2 regions of the Halomonas sp. HG01 genome follow, and region 1 is predicted to be linked to the other one. Evidence: predicted binding sites of a transcription regulator. Region 1 holds the regulator's gene; the other holds the start of a gene.
The links. The regulator PhoB, encoded in region 1, activates phosphate uptake and scavenging genes when phosphate is short. The targets are predictions, from matches to a motif close to TGTCATANNNNTGTCANA.

Region 1 (7,375 bases):
GCCGCTGTTCGTGCTCAGCCTGGGGCTGATCGTGTTCTTCAGCTTCACCCTGGTGACCCAGCTGATCGCCGCGCCCTTCTACGGCCTGCTGGCCGAGAAGGTCGAGCGCGAGGTGACCGGCCGGCCGCCGTTGGACGACCGTGGCCTGGCACGCACCGCCATCGATGCCCTGGGCCGTGAACTGGTCAAGCTGGGCTACATCCTGCCGCGCATGGCGCTGCTGTTCGTGATCGGCTGGATCCCGGTGATCAACCTGGTCGCCCCGCTGCTGTGGCTGCTGTTCTCGGCCTGGATGATGGCGGTCACCTACCTCGACTATCCCATGGACAACAACAAGGTGACCTTCGCCGACATGCGCCGCCGGCTGGCCGCGCGCCGCTGGCCGACGCTCACCTACGGCGGCTGGGTGATGCTGATCACCTGGCTGCCGCTGGCCAACCTGTTCCTGCTGCCCGGTGCCGTGGCCGGCGCGGTGCTGATGTGGGAAGACCACTACCGGGCGCTGACGCCCGATGCCGCCCCGGCGAGGCGTTGATGCCCGCGCCCCGGGCAGGCGTCGTGATCACGTGACATCCCTCCGCCCGGCCTGCGTCGGGCGGAGTGGCGTCCGGGGACGGGATCAAGCGCGCCGCGAAGCTGGCGCGGCGTCGGTGAGGCGGGCGGTGGGGAAGATGCAGCGGAAGGTGGCGCCCTCGCCGAGCCGGGAGTCGATCTCCAGCTGGGCGTCGTGGCGCAGCAGCACGTGCTTGACGATGGCCAGCCCCAGGCCGGTGCCGCCGGTGGCGGTGCTGCGGCCCTTGTCGACCCGGTAGAAGCGCTCGGTCAGGCGCGGGATGTGCAGCGGATCGATGCCCTCGCCGTCGTCCTCCACCTCCAGGCAGGCGCCGTCGCCCCAGGGGCGCCAGCGCAGCACGATGCGGCTGCCCTCGCCGGCATAGCGCACGGCATTGAAGGCCAGGTTGGAAACGGTGCTGTGCAGCTCCTTCTCCGAGCCGAGCAGGCCGCGGGGCTCCTCGACCGCCACCTCCAGCTGGTGGTGGCCCTCGGACAGCGCCTCGGCGTCGCGCCGCACGGCCTCGAGCAGGCTGGTGGGGTCGATGCGGATGTCGTCGTGGCCGCCCTGGTCGTTCTCCAGCCGCGACAGCAGCAGCAGGTCGTTGACCAGGTTCTGCATGCGCTTGGTCTGGCTCTGCATCTGGCCGATGCCTCGGCCCAGGCGCTCGGGCAGCATCTCGGCCATGTCGCCGTAGGTCTCGAGGTAGCCCGCCAGCACGGTGAGCGGGGTGCGCAGCTCGTGGGACACGTTGGCCACGAAGTCGCGGCGCATCTGCTCCAGGCGGTGCAGGCGGGTGATGTCGCGGGCCATCACCAGGCGCTCGTCGTCGCCGTAGAGGGTGATCTGGAACTGCAGGATGAGGTTCTCGTCGATCGGCGAGCACAGCGTCAGCGGCTCGCGATAGTCCCGGGCGTGGAAGTAGTCGACGAAGCTTGGGTCGCGCATCAGGTTGGTGATGTGCTGGCCGCGGTCCAGGGCCGGCTTGAGGCCCAGCATGCGTTCGGCGGCGCTGTTCCACCACTCCATGTCGCCGTGGCGGTCGAGCATCACCACGCTGTCGCGCATCGCCTCCGAGGACTCCTGGATACGGCTCAGGGTGTCGCGCAGCCGGCGCTGGGTGAGGCGCTGGCCCTTCTGGTAGCGGTAGAGGCGATCGAACAGCTCGCCCCACAGGCCGGAGGCCGAGGGCGGCTCGTCATGGGGATGATGGGTCAGCCATTCCTGCAGGGCGTGCAGCTGGCGCAGCTGGTAGAAGAGATAGAGGGCGAGCCCCACGGCGATGCCGGTGCCGCTGAAGCCGAAGGGCCAGCCGACCAGGGCGCCGGCGCCCACCAGGGCACCCAGCCGCCACCATTCGCGTCGCCACAGCCGGCCCACGTCAGCCCTTGGCGGAGAAGCGGTAGCCGGTCCCGCGCACGGTCTGGATCAGCTGCTGGTGCGGCTCGCCCAGCGCCTTGCGCAGGCGGCGGATGTGCACGTCCACGGTGCGCTCCTCGACGTAGACGTTGCCGCCCCAGACCTGATCGAGCAGCTGGCCGCGGGTATAGGCGCGCTCCTGGTGGGTCATGAAGAACTGCAGCAGGCGGTACTCGGTGGGGCCGATCTCCAGCGACTGGCCGTCGATGCTGACCCGGTGGCTGACCGGGTCGAGCATCAGGCCCTCGACCTGCACCGGCTCCTCGACGCCGCGCGGCGTGGCGCGGCGCAGCACCGCCTTGAGGCGCGCCACCAGCTCGCGGGGCGAGAAGGGCTTGGTGATGTAGTCGTCGGCCCCGGATTCGAGGCCCTGGATCTTGTTGTCCTCTTCGCCCTTGGCGGTGAGCATGATGATCGGCAGTTCCGAGGTGCCTTCCTCGCGCTTCAGGCGGCGGGCGAGCTCGACGCCGCTGGTGCCGGGCATCATCCAGTCCAGCAGCACCAGGTCGGGCTGGTGATCGACGACCATGGCGTGGGCGCTCTGGGCATTGTCCGCCTCGAGGACGCGATAGTCGGCCATCTCCAGCGCCACGGCGATCATCTCGCGGATGGGCGCTTCATCATCGACGATCAGTACGGTCTTGGCGGTCATCCCGGGGCCTCATGGTCGAGATCAGTGACATATTGGTGACGATGACAGCATGTCCTTGTGACAATACCGTGACAGTCACCGCCTGTCGCCCCCGCTTAGCCCCGTCGTTCGACCCCGTCCGGCATCACCCGCCGGCGGCCGGCCACAGCGACAGCGCGATGCCGGCGAACGCCAGCAGCCCCGACCAATGGTTGTTGAGGAAGGCCTGGAAGCAGCGATCGCGATCGCGATGGCGGATCAGCCGCTGCTGGTGGACGAAGGTGGCGGCCATCGCGGCCAGGCCGACCCAGAAGAAGCCGCCCAGGCCGAGGCGTTCGCCGGCCCAGGCCAGCAGGGCCAGCGTGGCCAGCTGCAAAAGGCCGATGATCAGCCGGTCGGCACGGCCGAACAGCACCGCGGTGGACTTGATGCCGATGCGCAGGTCGTCGTCGCGGTCGACCATGGCGTACTCGGTGTCGTAGGCCACGGTCCACAGCACGTTGGCGGCGAACAGCAGCCAGGCCTCCAGCGGCACCTGGCCGAGCACCGCGCCGAAGGCCATGGGAATGGCCCACGAGAAGGCCGCCCCCAGCACCACCTGGGGCAGGTGGGTGTAGCGCTTCATGAAGGGGTAGACGAAGGCCAGGATCACGCCGCCCACCGACAGCATCACGGTGAAGGCGTTGGTGAAACACACCAGCACGAAGGCCGCCAGCACCAGGCCGGCGAACAGCGCCTTGGCCTCGCCTTCGCCGATGCGTCCGGTGGCCAGCGGACGCGACTTCGTCCGCTTCACGTGGCCGTCGAAGTGGCGGTCGGCGTAGTCGTTGACCACGCAGCCCGCGGCCCGCATCAGGTAGACCCCGGCGACGAAGATCAGCAGCAGCCGGCGCTCGGGAACGCCCTCGGCCGCCGTCCACAGCGCCCACAGCGTCGGCCACATCAGCAGCCAGGTGCCGATGGGGCGGTCGAGGCGGGTCAGTTGCAGGAAGTCGGGCAGCCGGTCCAGCCCCTTGGGGCGCATCAGGGAACGTTCCATGTGGGTCTCTCGGTTGAATCGGACGACACGGTTTTCGGGCGATGCCTGGGAGCCTATCGCGCCGGCAGGGCCAGGTCATCCGCCATGTCGTCGAGGAAGAACTCCTGGACCAGCACCGCGAAGCGGCCGTGGCGCAGCACCGAGCGTCGGCCCCAGGGGCCGGGAGCGTCGTGGAAGGGGGCCGGGTCGGCGCTGACCTCGATGGGGCCGCGCTCGAGGCCGGGCTGGCGGAACAGCCAGTGACCCAGCGAGCGCTCGCCGAGGCCCGCCAGCCGCTGGCCAAGGAGGCCGTGAAGCGGGGCCACCGAGCGCGCCATCACCCAGGGCCGGTCGTCGAGGCACAGCGCGACCTCGCGCCGCCAGGCCAGGCGGCCCGGCGCCATGCCCAGTGCCAGGGCCTCGTCGCGCCGCGGCCGGCCCAGGCGCTGGTCGAGCAGCCTGACCCGGAAGCGGCGCGGCGCGCCGGCCTCGATCAGCCGACGGGTCAGCGAGTCCCGTGAGGCGACCCAACGCCACCAGGCCGGGCTCATGGCGGGGCGGGCCGCCGCCAGGGGGCGCCATCGGGGAGCGAGGGCCGGACCGTGATTCACTGCGCTACTCCGCGTCCAATGCAAAGGGCGGCTAGTGTACCATGTCGGGCCGTCGCGCCCCTGCAGCGAGGAGCCCCATGAGCGCACCCCTGACCATCATCGGCTCCGGCATGGCCGGGCTGGGCCTGGCGCGCCAGGTCCGGACCCGGCAGTCCGAGCGCCCCATCACCCTGATCACCGCCGACGGCGGCGAGGACTACTCCAAGCCGCTGCTCTCCACCGGCTTCGCCAAGCGCCTGCCGCCGGATCGCCTGGCCTCGCGCAGCGCGCTTGAGGCGGCCGACCAGCTCGGTGTGACGATGCGCACGCACACCCGGGTCGAGGCCATCGACCCGGCCGCGCGCACCCTGACCCTCGGCGCCGAGCGGCTGCCCTGGGGCGAGCTGGTGCTGGCCACCGGCGCGGCCCCGGCGCCGCCCTTCGCCATTCCCGAGGCGCTGGCCGGCCGGGTCCATACCGTCAACGATCTCGACGACTACCGTGCCTTCCACGCCGCCCTGGCGGCGCTCGATCGCCCGGCGCGGGTCGCCGTGGTCGGCATCGGCCTGGTGGGCTGCGAGTTCGCCAACGACCTGGCCGCCGGCGGTCATGCGGTCGAGCTGATCGCCCCGGAGTCGGCGCCGCTGCCGCGGCTGCTGCCCGAGCCGCTGGGGCGGGCGCTGGGCGAGGCCTTCGTCGAGGCCGGCATCGCCCTGCACACCGGGCGCATGGTCGACCTGCTTTCGCCCGAGGGCGAGCGGGTGGCGCTGGGCCTGGACGACGGCACCGCCCTCGAGGCCGACCTGGTGCTGGTGGCCACCGGCCTGCGGCCCCGCACCGCGCTGGCCGAGGCGGCCGGGCTTGCTGTGGGGCCGGCCGGGATTCTCGTCGACCGCCATCTGGCGACCTCGGCGCCCGGCATCCATGCGCTGGGCGACGTGGCCTGCGTCGACGGCGTCAATGCCATGTACGTCCAGCCGCTGCAGGCCGGCGCCAAGGCGCTGGCGGCGACGCTTTCCGGCACGCCCACCGAGGTGCGCTACGGGCCCTGGCCGGTGCTGGTGAAGACGCCGCTGCTGCCGGTGGTGGCGCTTCCTCCCGCCGTCTCTCCCGCCCGCTGGCGCATCGAGGGCGAGGGGCATGATCTGAGCGCCCTGGCCGAGGATGAAGACGGACGTTTGATCGGATTTGCGTTGACAGGCGCCCGCGTGCGTCGGAAAGTCGAACTGGCGCGCGCTGCGCCGCCGTTGCTAGGCTAGTGACGTCAACGACGGCGCCCCCGGGATTCCGGGTCTGGCAGCGGCGTTGCCACACGGCGTCATCCGCATGCCGCCCCGTCGGCGGCATGCGAGTGGTGCATGAATCACCGCGAACAACAATGCGGCCGATGGGATCATCGGCAGGATGTCAAACCAGGAGGGCTGTATGCGCAAACCCGAACTCGCCGCGGCGATCGCCGAACGTGCCGATCTTTCCAAGGACAAGGCCAGCCAGGTGCTGAACGTCATTCTCGACGAGATCACCGGCAGCGTGTCCGACGGCAAGGACGTGTCGCTGATCGGTTTCGGCACCTTCACCGTGCGCGAGCGTGCCGCCCGCACCGGCAAGAACCCCCAGACCGGCGAGTCCCTGACCATTCCGGCCAGCAAGACCGTGGCCTTCAAGCCGGGCAAGGGCCTCAAGGACGCCGTCGCCAAGTAAGGCGCGAGGCGCGGCCCGATGCTCGGGCCGCGCGATCCTTCCTCATTTCGCTTTCCGACCAACGGTATCCCGATGAAGCTCCGCCTGATGCTGTGGGTGCTCGGCGTGCTGCTCAAGCGTGCGCTGCGTCGCAAGCCCGCCTTCCGCGAGCGCCTGGGTGAACTGAAACGCCTCGACTGGGGCATCGGCACCGAGGATCTCGCCATCGCCCGCCACTATCGGATGTCGCCTCGCGGCATCGAGACCGGGAACGGCCTGCCGGTGGATCTCGACCTGGAGCTGCGTTTCGAGGACGCGGACAGCGCGATCCGGGTGCTCCGCAAGCCCACCCAGAAGGCCTTCCTCGACGGCATGATGGCCGGCCGCGTGCGGCTGGTCGGCGATGCCAGGGACCTCGACCGCCTGCAGGGACTGCTGAAGCACCTGTAGCGCCGAGCTACAAGCGCCGAGCTACAAGCGCCGAGCTACAAGCGCCGAGCTACAAGCGCCGAGCTACAAGCGCCGAGCTACAAGAAAACCCCGAAGGCTTCCACCTTCGGGGTTTTCTTTTGCGGCGAACGATTTCACGCTGCTGGCTTGCAGCTGTCAGACCTGCCCGTAGCGGCCGGCTTCCTCGCCCAGCCAGCGGCGGATCAGCGGCCGGCTGGCCTCGGGGTGCTCGGCCAGCAGCGCCTCGGCCAGCGGCGAGATGCGCGGCAGCAGGTCGGCGTCGCGCTCCAGATCGGCGATCTTCATCTGCGCCAGGCCGGTCTGGCGAGTGCCCAGCACCTCGCCGGGGCCGCGGATCTCCAGGTCCTGCTCGGCGATGCGGAAGCCGTCGGTGGTCTCGCGCATCACCGTCAGTCGCTTGCGCGAGTGGTCCGACAGCGGCGGATGATAGAGCAGCACGCAGAAGCTCGCGGTGGCGCCGCGGCCGACCCGGCCGCGCAGCTGGTGCAGCTGGGAGAGGCCCAGTCGCTCCGGGTTCTCGATGATCATCAGGCTGGCGTTGGGCACGTCGACGCCGACCTCGATCACCGTGGTGGCCACCAGCAGGTCCAGCTCGCCGGCCTTGAAGGCCGCCATCACCTCGGCCTTCTCGGCGGCCTTCATGCGGCCGTGGACCAGGCCGATCGAGAGCTCAGGCAGCGCCGCCACCAGCTCGTCGCGGCTGGCCTCGGCGGCCTGGCACTGCAGCGCCTCGGACTCCTCGATCAGGGTGCAGACCCAGTAGGCCTGGCGGCCCTCGGCGCAGGCGTGGCGGATGCGCTCGACCACCTCGGGGCGGCGCTCGTCGGGCACCACCACCGTCTTCACCGGGGTGCGCCCGGGCGGCAGCTCGTCGATCACCGAGACGTCCAGGTCGGCGTAGGCGCTCATCGCCAGGGTGCGCGGGATCGGCGTGGCGGTCATCACCATCTGGTGGGGCGTCAGGCCGCCGGCCTCGCCCTTCTCGCGCAGCGCCAGGCGCTGGTGGACGCCGA
Region 2 (7,375 bases), 1.1 Mb from region 1:
CCCTGGGAGGGCTTCAACCGGGGGGTGTTCGCCTTCAACGAGACGCTCGATCGTTACGCCCTCAAGCCGGTGGCCCAGGGCTACCGCTTCGTGACGCCGGACCCGGTGCAGACCGGCGTCGGCAACTTCTTCTCGAACCTCGGGGAGATCGGCAACACGGTCAACAGCCTGCTGCAGGCCAAGCCGGCCAACGCCGGCATCTCCACCGGTCGCTTCCTGGTCAACTCCACGGTGGGCGTGCTCGGCTTCTTCGACGTGGCCTCCCGCATGGACTTGGTCGGACGCGAGGAAGACTTCGGCCAGACCCTGGCGGTGTGGGGCGTGGGCGAAGGGCCCTACCTGGTGCTGCCGCTGCTGGGGCCGAGCACGGTGCGTGACACCGCGGGGCTGCCGGTGGACATGTACACCGACCCGGTTACCTATGTCGAAGAGGACAAGGTGCGCTACGGGCTGCGGGGCCTGGACGTGATCGATACCCGGGCGGGGCTGCTCGACCAGGAAGAGCTGATTCGCGGCGATCGCTACAGCTTCATCCGCGACAGCTGGCTGCAGCGTCGGCGCTTCGAGGTCAACGACGGCGAGATGGGGGAGGACCCCTTCGCCAGCGACGACTTCGATTTCGACGATGCCGACTTCGATGATGCCTTCGCCGAGTGAGGCCACAGGATGCCTGACGCCAATGAGCTGGTCTGCCTGATCGATGCCCCCGGAGCCGAGCGTGATGCCCTGGCCGAGGTCATCGCCAAGGAGGGGCTGGCGGTCATCGCCGTGGAATGCCTGGAGCAGCTGCCGGACGAGACGGTGCTGGCGGTGGCGCATGCCCGGGCGGTGCCCAGCGAGGCCTGGCAGGCGCTGGCCGAGCGTCTGCCGACGCTGGTGGTCAGCGATGACCGCCAGGACAGCGATCTGATTCATGCCGTGGATGCGGGGCTGGTCGACTACGTGATCGAACCGCGCCGCCACGGCCACCTGCTGCGTCGCATGATCCGTCGGGTCATCGATCTCCACCGCCTGGCCCGGGAGCGCGAGCACGACCGTGAGCGGCTGTCCGAGCTCAACGAGCGCCTGGAGACCCACCTGGCGATGCTGCGCCTCGACCAGCAGGCAGGTGGCCAGATCCAGCGCAAGCTGCTGCCGCCGCGCCCGCAGAGCATCGGCGGGGTCCGCTGCGACTACTGGCTGGTGCCGTCGCTCTACCTGTCGGGCGACTTCCTCGACTTCCAGCGCTTCGACGATCGCTACACCCTGTTCTACTTCGCCGATGTCTCGGGGCACGGCGCCTCGTCGGCCTTCGTCACGGTGCTGCTCAAGTCGCTGTCGCACCGCTGGCAGCAGGAGTGGGACGGCCGGCACCCCGAGGAGCTGGCGCCGCGCTGGCTGGCGGGGCTGAACCGCGAGCTGCTCGATACCGGCATCGGCAAGCACGCGACCCTGTTCGTCGGCGTCATTGACCGGGAGCGGGGCTATCTTCACTATTCGCTCGGCGCGCAGCTGCCGATGCCGATGCTGATGGCCGAGGGCCGGGCGCACTATCTGGAAGGCGAGGGCATGCCCGTCGGGCTGTTCCCCGACGTCGAGTATCCTCGGCTGGGTTGCGCGCTGCCGGCGGACTTCCGGCTCTGGCTATGTTCCGACGGCATCCTGGAATGCCTGCCCGGGGAGACCCTGGAGGCGCGACTGGAGGTGCTGAGGGCACGGGCCGAAGGCAGCGAGACGATCCTGGACCTTCGTCGGGGGCTTGCCCTGGGCGACGACATCGCCGAGGCTGACGGTGAAGACGATGCCTCCGGCCGGGACGAGCTTCCCGACGACCTGACGATCATGATGTTGAGCGGATTTGGCAATGATGATGCATGAAGGCCGCCTCAAGGCGGCGTTCGACTCCGGCGTGTTCGTGCTCAAGCTGTGCGGTGACGTCCGCCTGACGCTCTGCGCCACGCTCGACACCCAGGCGCAGCAGCTGGCCGAGACGCCGGGGCTGGAGGCGGTGATGGTGGACCTGCGTGAGGCCACCAACGTCGACTCCACGGCCCTGGGGTTCCTGGCCAAGGTGGCCATGGCGCTGCAGGGGCGCCTGAAGCAGCCGCCGACCATCGTCGTCGACAACCCGGACGTGCGGCGCATGCTCGACGTCATGGGATTCGCTCACTACTTCACCCTGGTGGAGTCGCCGATCACCGAGCCCCATGAGCTGCGCGACCTGCCCGAGGTGCCGGCCGACGAGGAGGGCATGCGTCAGCGCATCCTCGAGGCGCATCGTATCCTGATGCACATGAACGAGCACAACCGCGAGCAGTTCCAGCCGCTGGTGGAGATGCTCGAGGATCACAAGGACGAGACGCCGGGCGCCTGAGCCAAGCGGGCATGGTATGGGGCCAGAAACGCCGCGCCTGGCCGGAATGAAGGAAGGCCGGAATGAAGAAGGGGGAGGCGCCGAACGACGCCTCCCCCTTCGCGTTGCGAGGGCTGCCGGCACGACGCCGGCCGGCGATCAGCCCTGGCGCAGCTCGCCCAGCAGCGTCTCCAGCTTGCGCTGGTCGGCCATGAACTTGCGGATGCCCTCGGCCAGCTTCTCGGTGGCCATGGCGTCCTCGTTCAGTGCCCAGCGGAAGTCGGCCTCGTTCTGGGGCTCCGGGGTGCGGGTCTCGGCGTCCAGCGGGGTGAGGCAGCGCGTCAGCGTGCCCTGGCTCTGTTCCAGCTCTTCGAGCAGGGCCGGCGAGATGGTCAGGCGGTCGCAGCCGGCCAGCGCGGTGATCTCGCCGCTGTTGCGGAAGCTGGCGCCCATCACGATGGTCTCGTAGCCGTGGCCCTTGAAGTGTTCGTAGATGCGCTTGACCGACTGCACGCCCGGGTCGCGGTCGCCGCTGAAGTCGGCGTCCGGCTGCTGGGTCTTGTGCCAGTCGAGGATGCGGCCGACGAAAGGGGAGATCAGGGTCACGCCGGCATCGGCACAGGCGCGGGCCTGGTCGAAGTTGAACATCAGCGTCAGGTTGGTGTGGATGCCTTCTCGCTCCAGTATCTGGGCGGCATTGATGCCCTCCCAGGTGGCGGCGAGCTTGATCAGGATCCGCGACGGGTCGACACCGTGACGCTGGTAACGGTCGATCAGCGAGCGGGCCCGGTCCAGCGAGGCCTGGGTGTCGAAGGAGAGTCGCGCGCTGACTTCGGTGGACACGTAGCCGGGCACCAGGGCGCTGATCTCGCTGCCGATGTCGACTGCCACGGCGTCGAGGGCATCGTCGATATCGGTGGCCTGGCGGGCGATCTCGGCCAACCGGGCGCGGCGGCCCTCCTGCTGGGCGGCCTGAAGGATCAGCGAGGGGTTGGTGGTCGCATCGGTGGGCTGGAAGCGGCGGATCGCCTCGATGTCGCCGGTGTCGGCGACCACCGTGGTCATGCCTTTGAGTTGCGTCAGCAGGTCGTCTGCCATGGGTCCTGAGTCCTCCGTGTGTCGAACCTTCACTCTAACAAGCGCGGGAAAGGGAAAACAGGCGCGTCCAGCATCGGCCAGTGAGGTGCGTTATCATTAGCGTCCTTTTGGCATGCTTCTAGGAGGTCGCTTGACCCTAAGCGCTCGACGTGTGGCCCTGCTGGTGGCCACCAATACCGCCCTGGCGCCCTTCGCCATCGACGCCTATCTGCCGGCGATGCCGGCACTGGCCGAGGCAGTGGGGGCGAGCGTCCATCACACCGAACTGTCGATCAGCCTGTTCCTGTTCGGCTTTGCCTTCGGCCAGCTGTTCGGCGGGCCGCTGTCCGATCGCCTGGGGCGCCGCCCGGTGCTGCTGGTCGGCCTGGTGATCTTCCTGCTGGCCAGCCTGATGATCATGCGGGTCGAGAGCCTCGGCGAGCTGCTGACCTGGCGCTTCGTCCAGGCCCTGGGCGGCGGCGCCTGCGTGGTCAATTCCGCGGCCATCGTGCGCGACTGCTTCAGCGGGCGCGAGGCGGCCAAGGTGATGTCGACCATGGCCATGATCCTGATGCTGGCGCCGCTGGTGGCGCCGGCGGTGGGCAGTGGCCTGTTCTACCTGGCCGACTGGTGGCTGATCTTCGCCTTCCTGGCGGCCTATGCCGCCTTTCTGCTGTGGCTGATGGGCACCCGGCTGCCGGAGACCCGGCCGGTCGATGCGCCGATCGCCTCGGCCGGTCAGGTGCTGCGCAACTACGGGAGCGTGCTGCGCCACCGTGAGGCCATGGGCTACGTGCTGTCGGTGGCCTCGACCTTCTCGGGCATGTTCGCCTTCATCACCGCCTCGCCGTTCCTCTACATGACTCACTATGGGGTCTCGCCGGCGATCTATCCGGTGGTGTTCGGCGCCAACGTGGTGGTCATGGCCTTTTCCAACCGCATCAACATCCGCCTGCTGCGTCATCGCACGCCCCAGCAGAACATGCGCCTGGGGCTCGGCGTACAGTTGTGCGTGGCGCTGTCCCTGGTGATGCTGGTGGCCACCGGGCTGGATTCGCTGGCCACGGTGGTGCCGCTGATCATGCTGTTCATGGGCATGGTCGGGCTGATCACGCCCAATGCCATGGCCTCGATGCTCGAGCACTTCAGTCATATGAGCGCTACCGCCACGGCGCTGCTGGGCTGCATCCAGTTCACCTGTGGCGCCCTGGCCGGGGTGGTGGTCAGCGCCTTCGAGGTCGACAGCGCCTGGCCCATGGTGCTGACCATGCTCACGGTGTCGCTGATCGGCAACCTGGCCCTGCGCGCGCTGGCCGGTCGCGCCGCCCTCCACTGAGTCCCGTTCCTGCCCGCTCCGACGACCGGCCCCGCCTGCGGGGCCGGTGTCACCCTCCGCCGACGCCGATGTCGGCATCCGAGCTCGCTTGTCATGAAGCTGTCATTTTCGTGGGGCATCTTGTGTGTCGCGAAAGGATGATCACTTCCCCGAACAGGAGCTCTCTCCATGAACCGCATCCTCAAGACCACCGCCATCGCTGCCGCCGTCATGGGCGTCGTCGGTGTCGCCCAGGCCCGCGATCAGGTGCGCATCGTTGGTTCCAGCACCGTCTACCCGTTCGCCAGCTACGTGGCCGAGGAGTTCGGTGCCACCACCGACTACCCGACGCCGGTCATCGAGTCCACTGGTTCCGGCGGCGGTCTGCGCCTGTTCTGTAACGGTGTCGGCGAAGGCACCCCGGACATCACCAACGCCTCGCGTCGCATGAAGCCCTCCGAGTTCGAGCGCTGCGCCGAGAACGGTGTGACCGACATCACCGAGGCCTTCGTCGGCTATGACGGCATCGCCTTCGCCCAGTCCGCTCAGAACGACGAGATGAACGTCAGCCGCGAACAGCTGTTCCTGGCCCTGGCCGCTCAGGTGCCGGTCGATGGCGAGCTGGTCGACAATCCCTACACCCAGTGGAGCGACATCGACGCCTCGCTGCCGGAGCGCGACATCGCCGTCTACGGTCCGCCCACCACTTCCGGTACCCGCGATGCCTTCGAGGAGCTGGTGATGGAAGCCGTCTCCGAGGAGATGGAGGCCTACGGCGGTGAGGGTTACACCGACATCCGCGCCGACGGCGCCTACATCGATGCCGGCGAGAACGACAACCTGATCGTCCAGCGCCTGACCGAGAACACCGCCGCCTTCGGCATCTTCGGCTACTCCTTCCTCGAGGAAAACGCCGACAGCGTGATGGGCTCCCACATCGACGGCGTGGCGCCGACCCCGGACGCCATCGGCAGCGGCGAGTACCCGGTGTCCCGCTCGCTTTTCTTCTACGTGAAGAACCAGCACGCCGACGAGGTCCCGGCCATGAACGAGTACGCCAACATGTTCATGAGCGAGCAGATGATCGGTGATCTGGGCTATCTCAAGGGCATCGGCCTGATCCCGGCGCCGGAAGACATGCGCGCCGAGGCTCGCAGCGCCGTCGAGAACCATGAGGCGCTCGAGCTGGCCGACCTCAAGTAAGAGGCCGGATCTCAGCCCTGTACCGGCCGGCAGCCAGGGGCTGCCGGCCGGCGCACGTTCCGACGGGTCGCCGGCCTTGCCGGCTCCGCGGATCCATTCCGCCGAGAGACAACTATGCAGACCAATCAAATCCTCGCTCTGTTCTGCGGCACCCTGCTGGTGCTGGGTCTGATAGCCTTCTTCCTGGGACGAGCCAAGGCCGCCAGGGTGCGCGCCGCCGGCACGTCCATGCATGCCCAGCCCGACCAGTACGCCTGGTTCAGCGTGCTGTCCACCGCCGGCCCGGCCATCGCCGTGGGCGTGGTGGGAGCCTTCGCCATGCTGCTGCTGGGCGCCGAGATTCCCACGCTCTACCTGCTGGCTGCCAGCCTGGTCGTCGGCTGTGCCGGTCTGGCCATGGGCATCGCCATGGTGCGTCCGGACTTTCACGCGCGTAAGGCCATCGAGAGCGTCATCCGCTTCTTCCTGGCCGGCGCCGCCTTGATCTCGATCTTCACCACCTTCGGGATCCTGATTTCCATCGTGGGAGAGGCCATCCGCTTCTTCCAGATGCAGAGTTTCTGGGACTTCATCACCGGTACTACCTGGAACCCGGGTGCGAGCTTCCTCGAGGCCGCCGGCCGCGCCGAAGAGGGAGCCAGCGCCGCCCAGTTCGGTTCCATCCCGCTGTTTGCCGGCACCTTCATGATCACCGCCATCGCCATGCTGGTGGCGATCCCGGTGGGCCTGCTGTCGGCGATCTACATGGCCGAGTTCGCTCCCCAGCGCGTGCGTACCCTGGCCAAGCCGGTGCTCGAGGTCCTGGCCGGCATCCCCACCGTGGTCTACGGCTTCTTCGCCGCCATCACCGTGGCGCCGCTCATCGTCAGCGTGGCCGGCTTCTTCGGTATCGATGCCTCCTTCAACAACGCCCTGGCGCCCGGGGTGGTGATGGGCATCATGATCATCCCCTTCATCTCCTCACTGTCCGACGACGTCATCAACTCGGTGCCGGACAGCATGCGCCAGGGCTCGCTGGCGCTGGGCATGACCAAGGGCGAGACCATTCGCGATGTGGTGGTGCCGGCGGCACTGCCGGGCATCATCTCCGCCTCGCTGCTGGCGGTATCCCGGGCGCTGGGCGAGACCATGATCGTGGTCATGGCCGCCGGCATGCGCCCCAACCTCACGGCCAATCCGTTCGAGGACATGACCACGGTGACGGTCCGCATCGTCGCCGCCCTGACCGGTGACCAGGAGTTCGCCAGCGCCGAGACGCTGTCGGCCTTCGCCCTGGGCCTGGTGCTGTTCGTGGTGACCCTGTCGCTGAATCTGGTCTCGGTGATCATGATTCGCCGGTTCCGCGAGAAGTACCGGATCAACAACCTCTAACGCCTTGGAGCCTATCCGATGAGCCAATCCTTCGACGAGATCAGCGCCCAGCTCCGGCGTCGTCACCGCAAGTCCGC

Region 2: the regulator PhoB is predicted to act here: its motif matches at 4,835-4,852, upstream of UN84_RS10885 (PstS family phosphate ABC transporter substrate-binding protein).

The regions. Positions count from the first base shown of each region.
Region 1 covers NZ_CP022134.1:3,427,570-3,434,944, reverse strand. Annotated here, with positions in the region: gene cysZ (sulfate transporter CysZ) at 1-535, shown strand, start outside; gene phoR (phosphate regulon sensor histidine kinase PhoR) at 620-1,933, opposite strand; gene phoB (phosphate regulon transcriptional regulator PhoB) at 1,935-2,624, opposite strand; gene ubiA (4-hydroxybenzoate octaprenyltransferase) at 2,749-3,642, opposite strand; gene UN84_RS16280 (chorismate--pyruvate lyase family protein) at 3,696-4,172, opposite strand; gene UN84_RS16275 (FAD-dependent oxidoreductase) at 4,310-5,470, shown strand; gene UN84_RS16270 (HU family DNA-binding protein) at 5,637-5,912, shown strand; gene UN84_RS16265 (hypothetical protein) at 5,985-6,341, shown strand; gene recG (ATP-dependent DNA helicase RecG) at 6,498-7,375, opposite strand, start outside.
Region 2 covers NZ_CP022134.1:2,303,170-2,310,544, reverse strand. Annotated here, with positions in the region: gene UN84_RS10910 (MlaA family lipoprotein) at 1-657, shown strand, start outside; gene UN84_RS10905 (PP2C family protein-serine/threonine phosphatase) at 667-1,857, shown strand; gene UN84_RS10900 (STAS domain-containing protein) at 1,844-2,353, shown strand; gene tal (transaldolase) at 2,492-3,430, opposite strand; gene UN84_RS10890 (Bcr/CflA family multidrug efflux MFS transporter) at 3,561-4,745, shown strand; gene UN84_RS10885 (PstS family phosphate ABC transporter substrate-binding protein) at 4,914-5,927, shown strand; gene pstC (phosphate ABC transporter permease subunit PstC) at 6,042-7,298, shown strand; gene pstA (phosphate ABC transporter permease PstA) at 7,317-7,375, shown strand, end outside.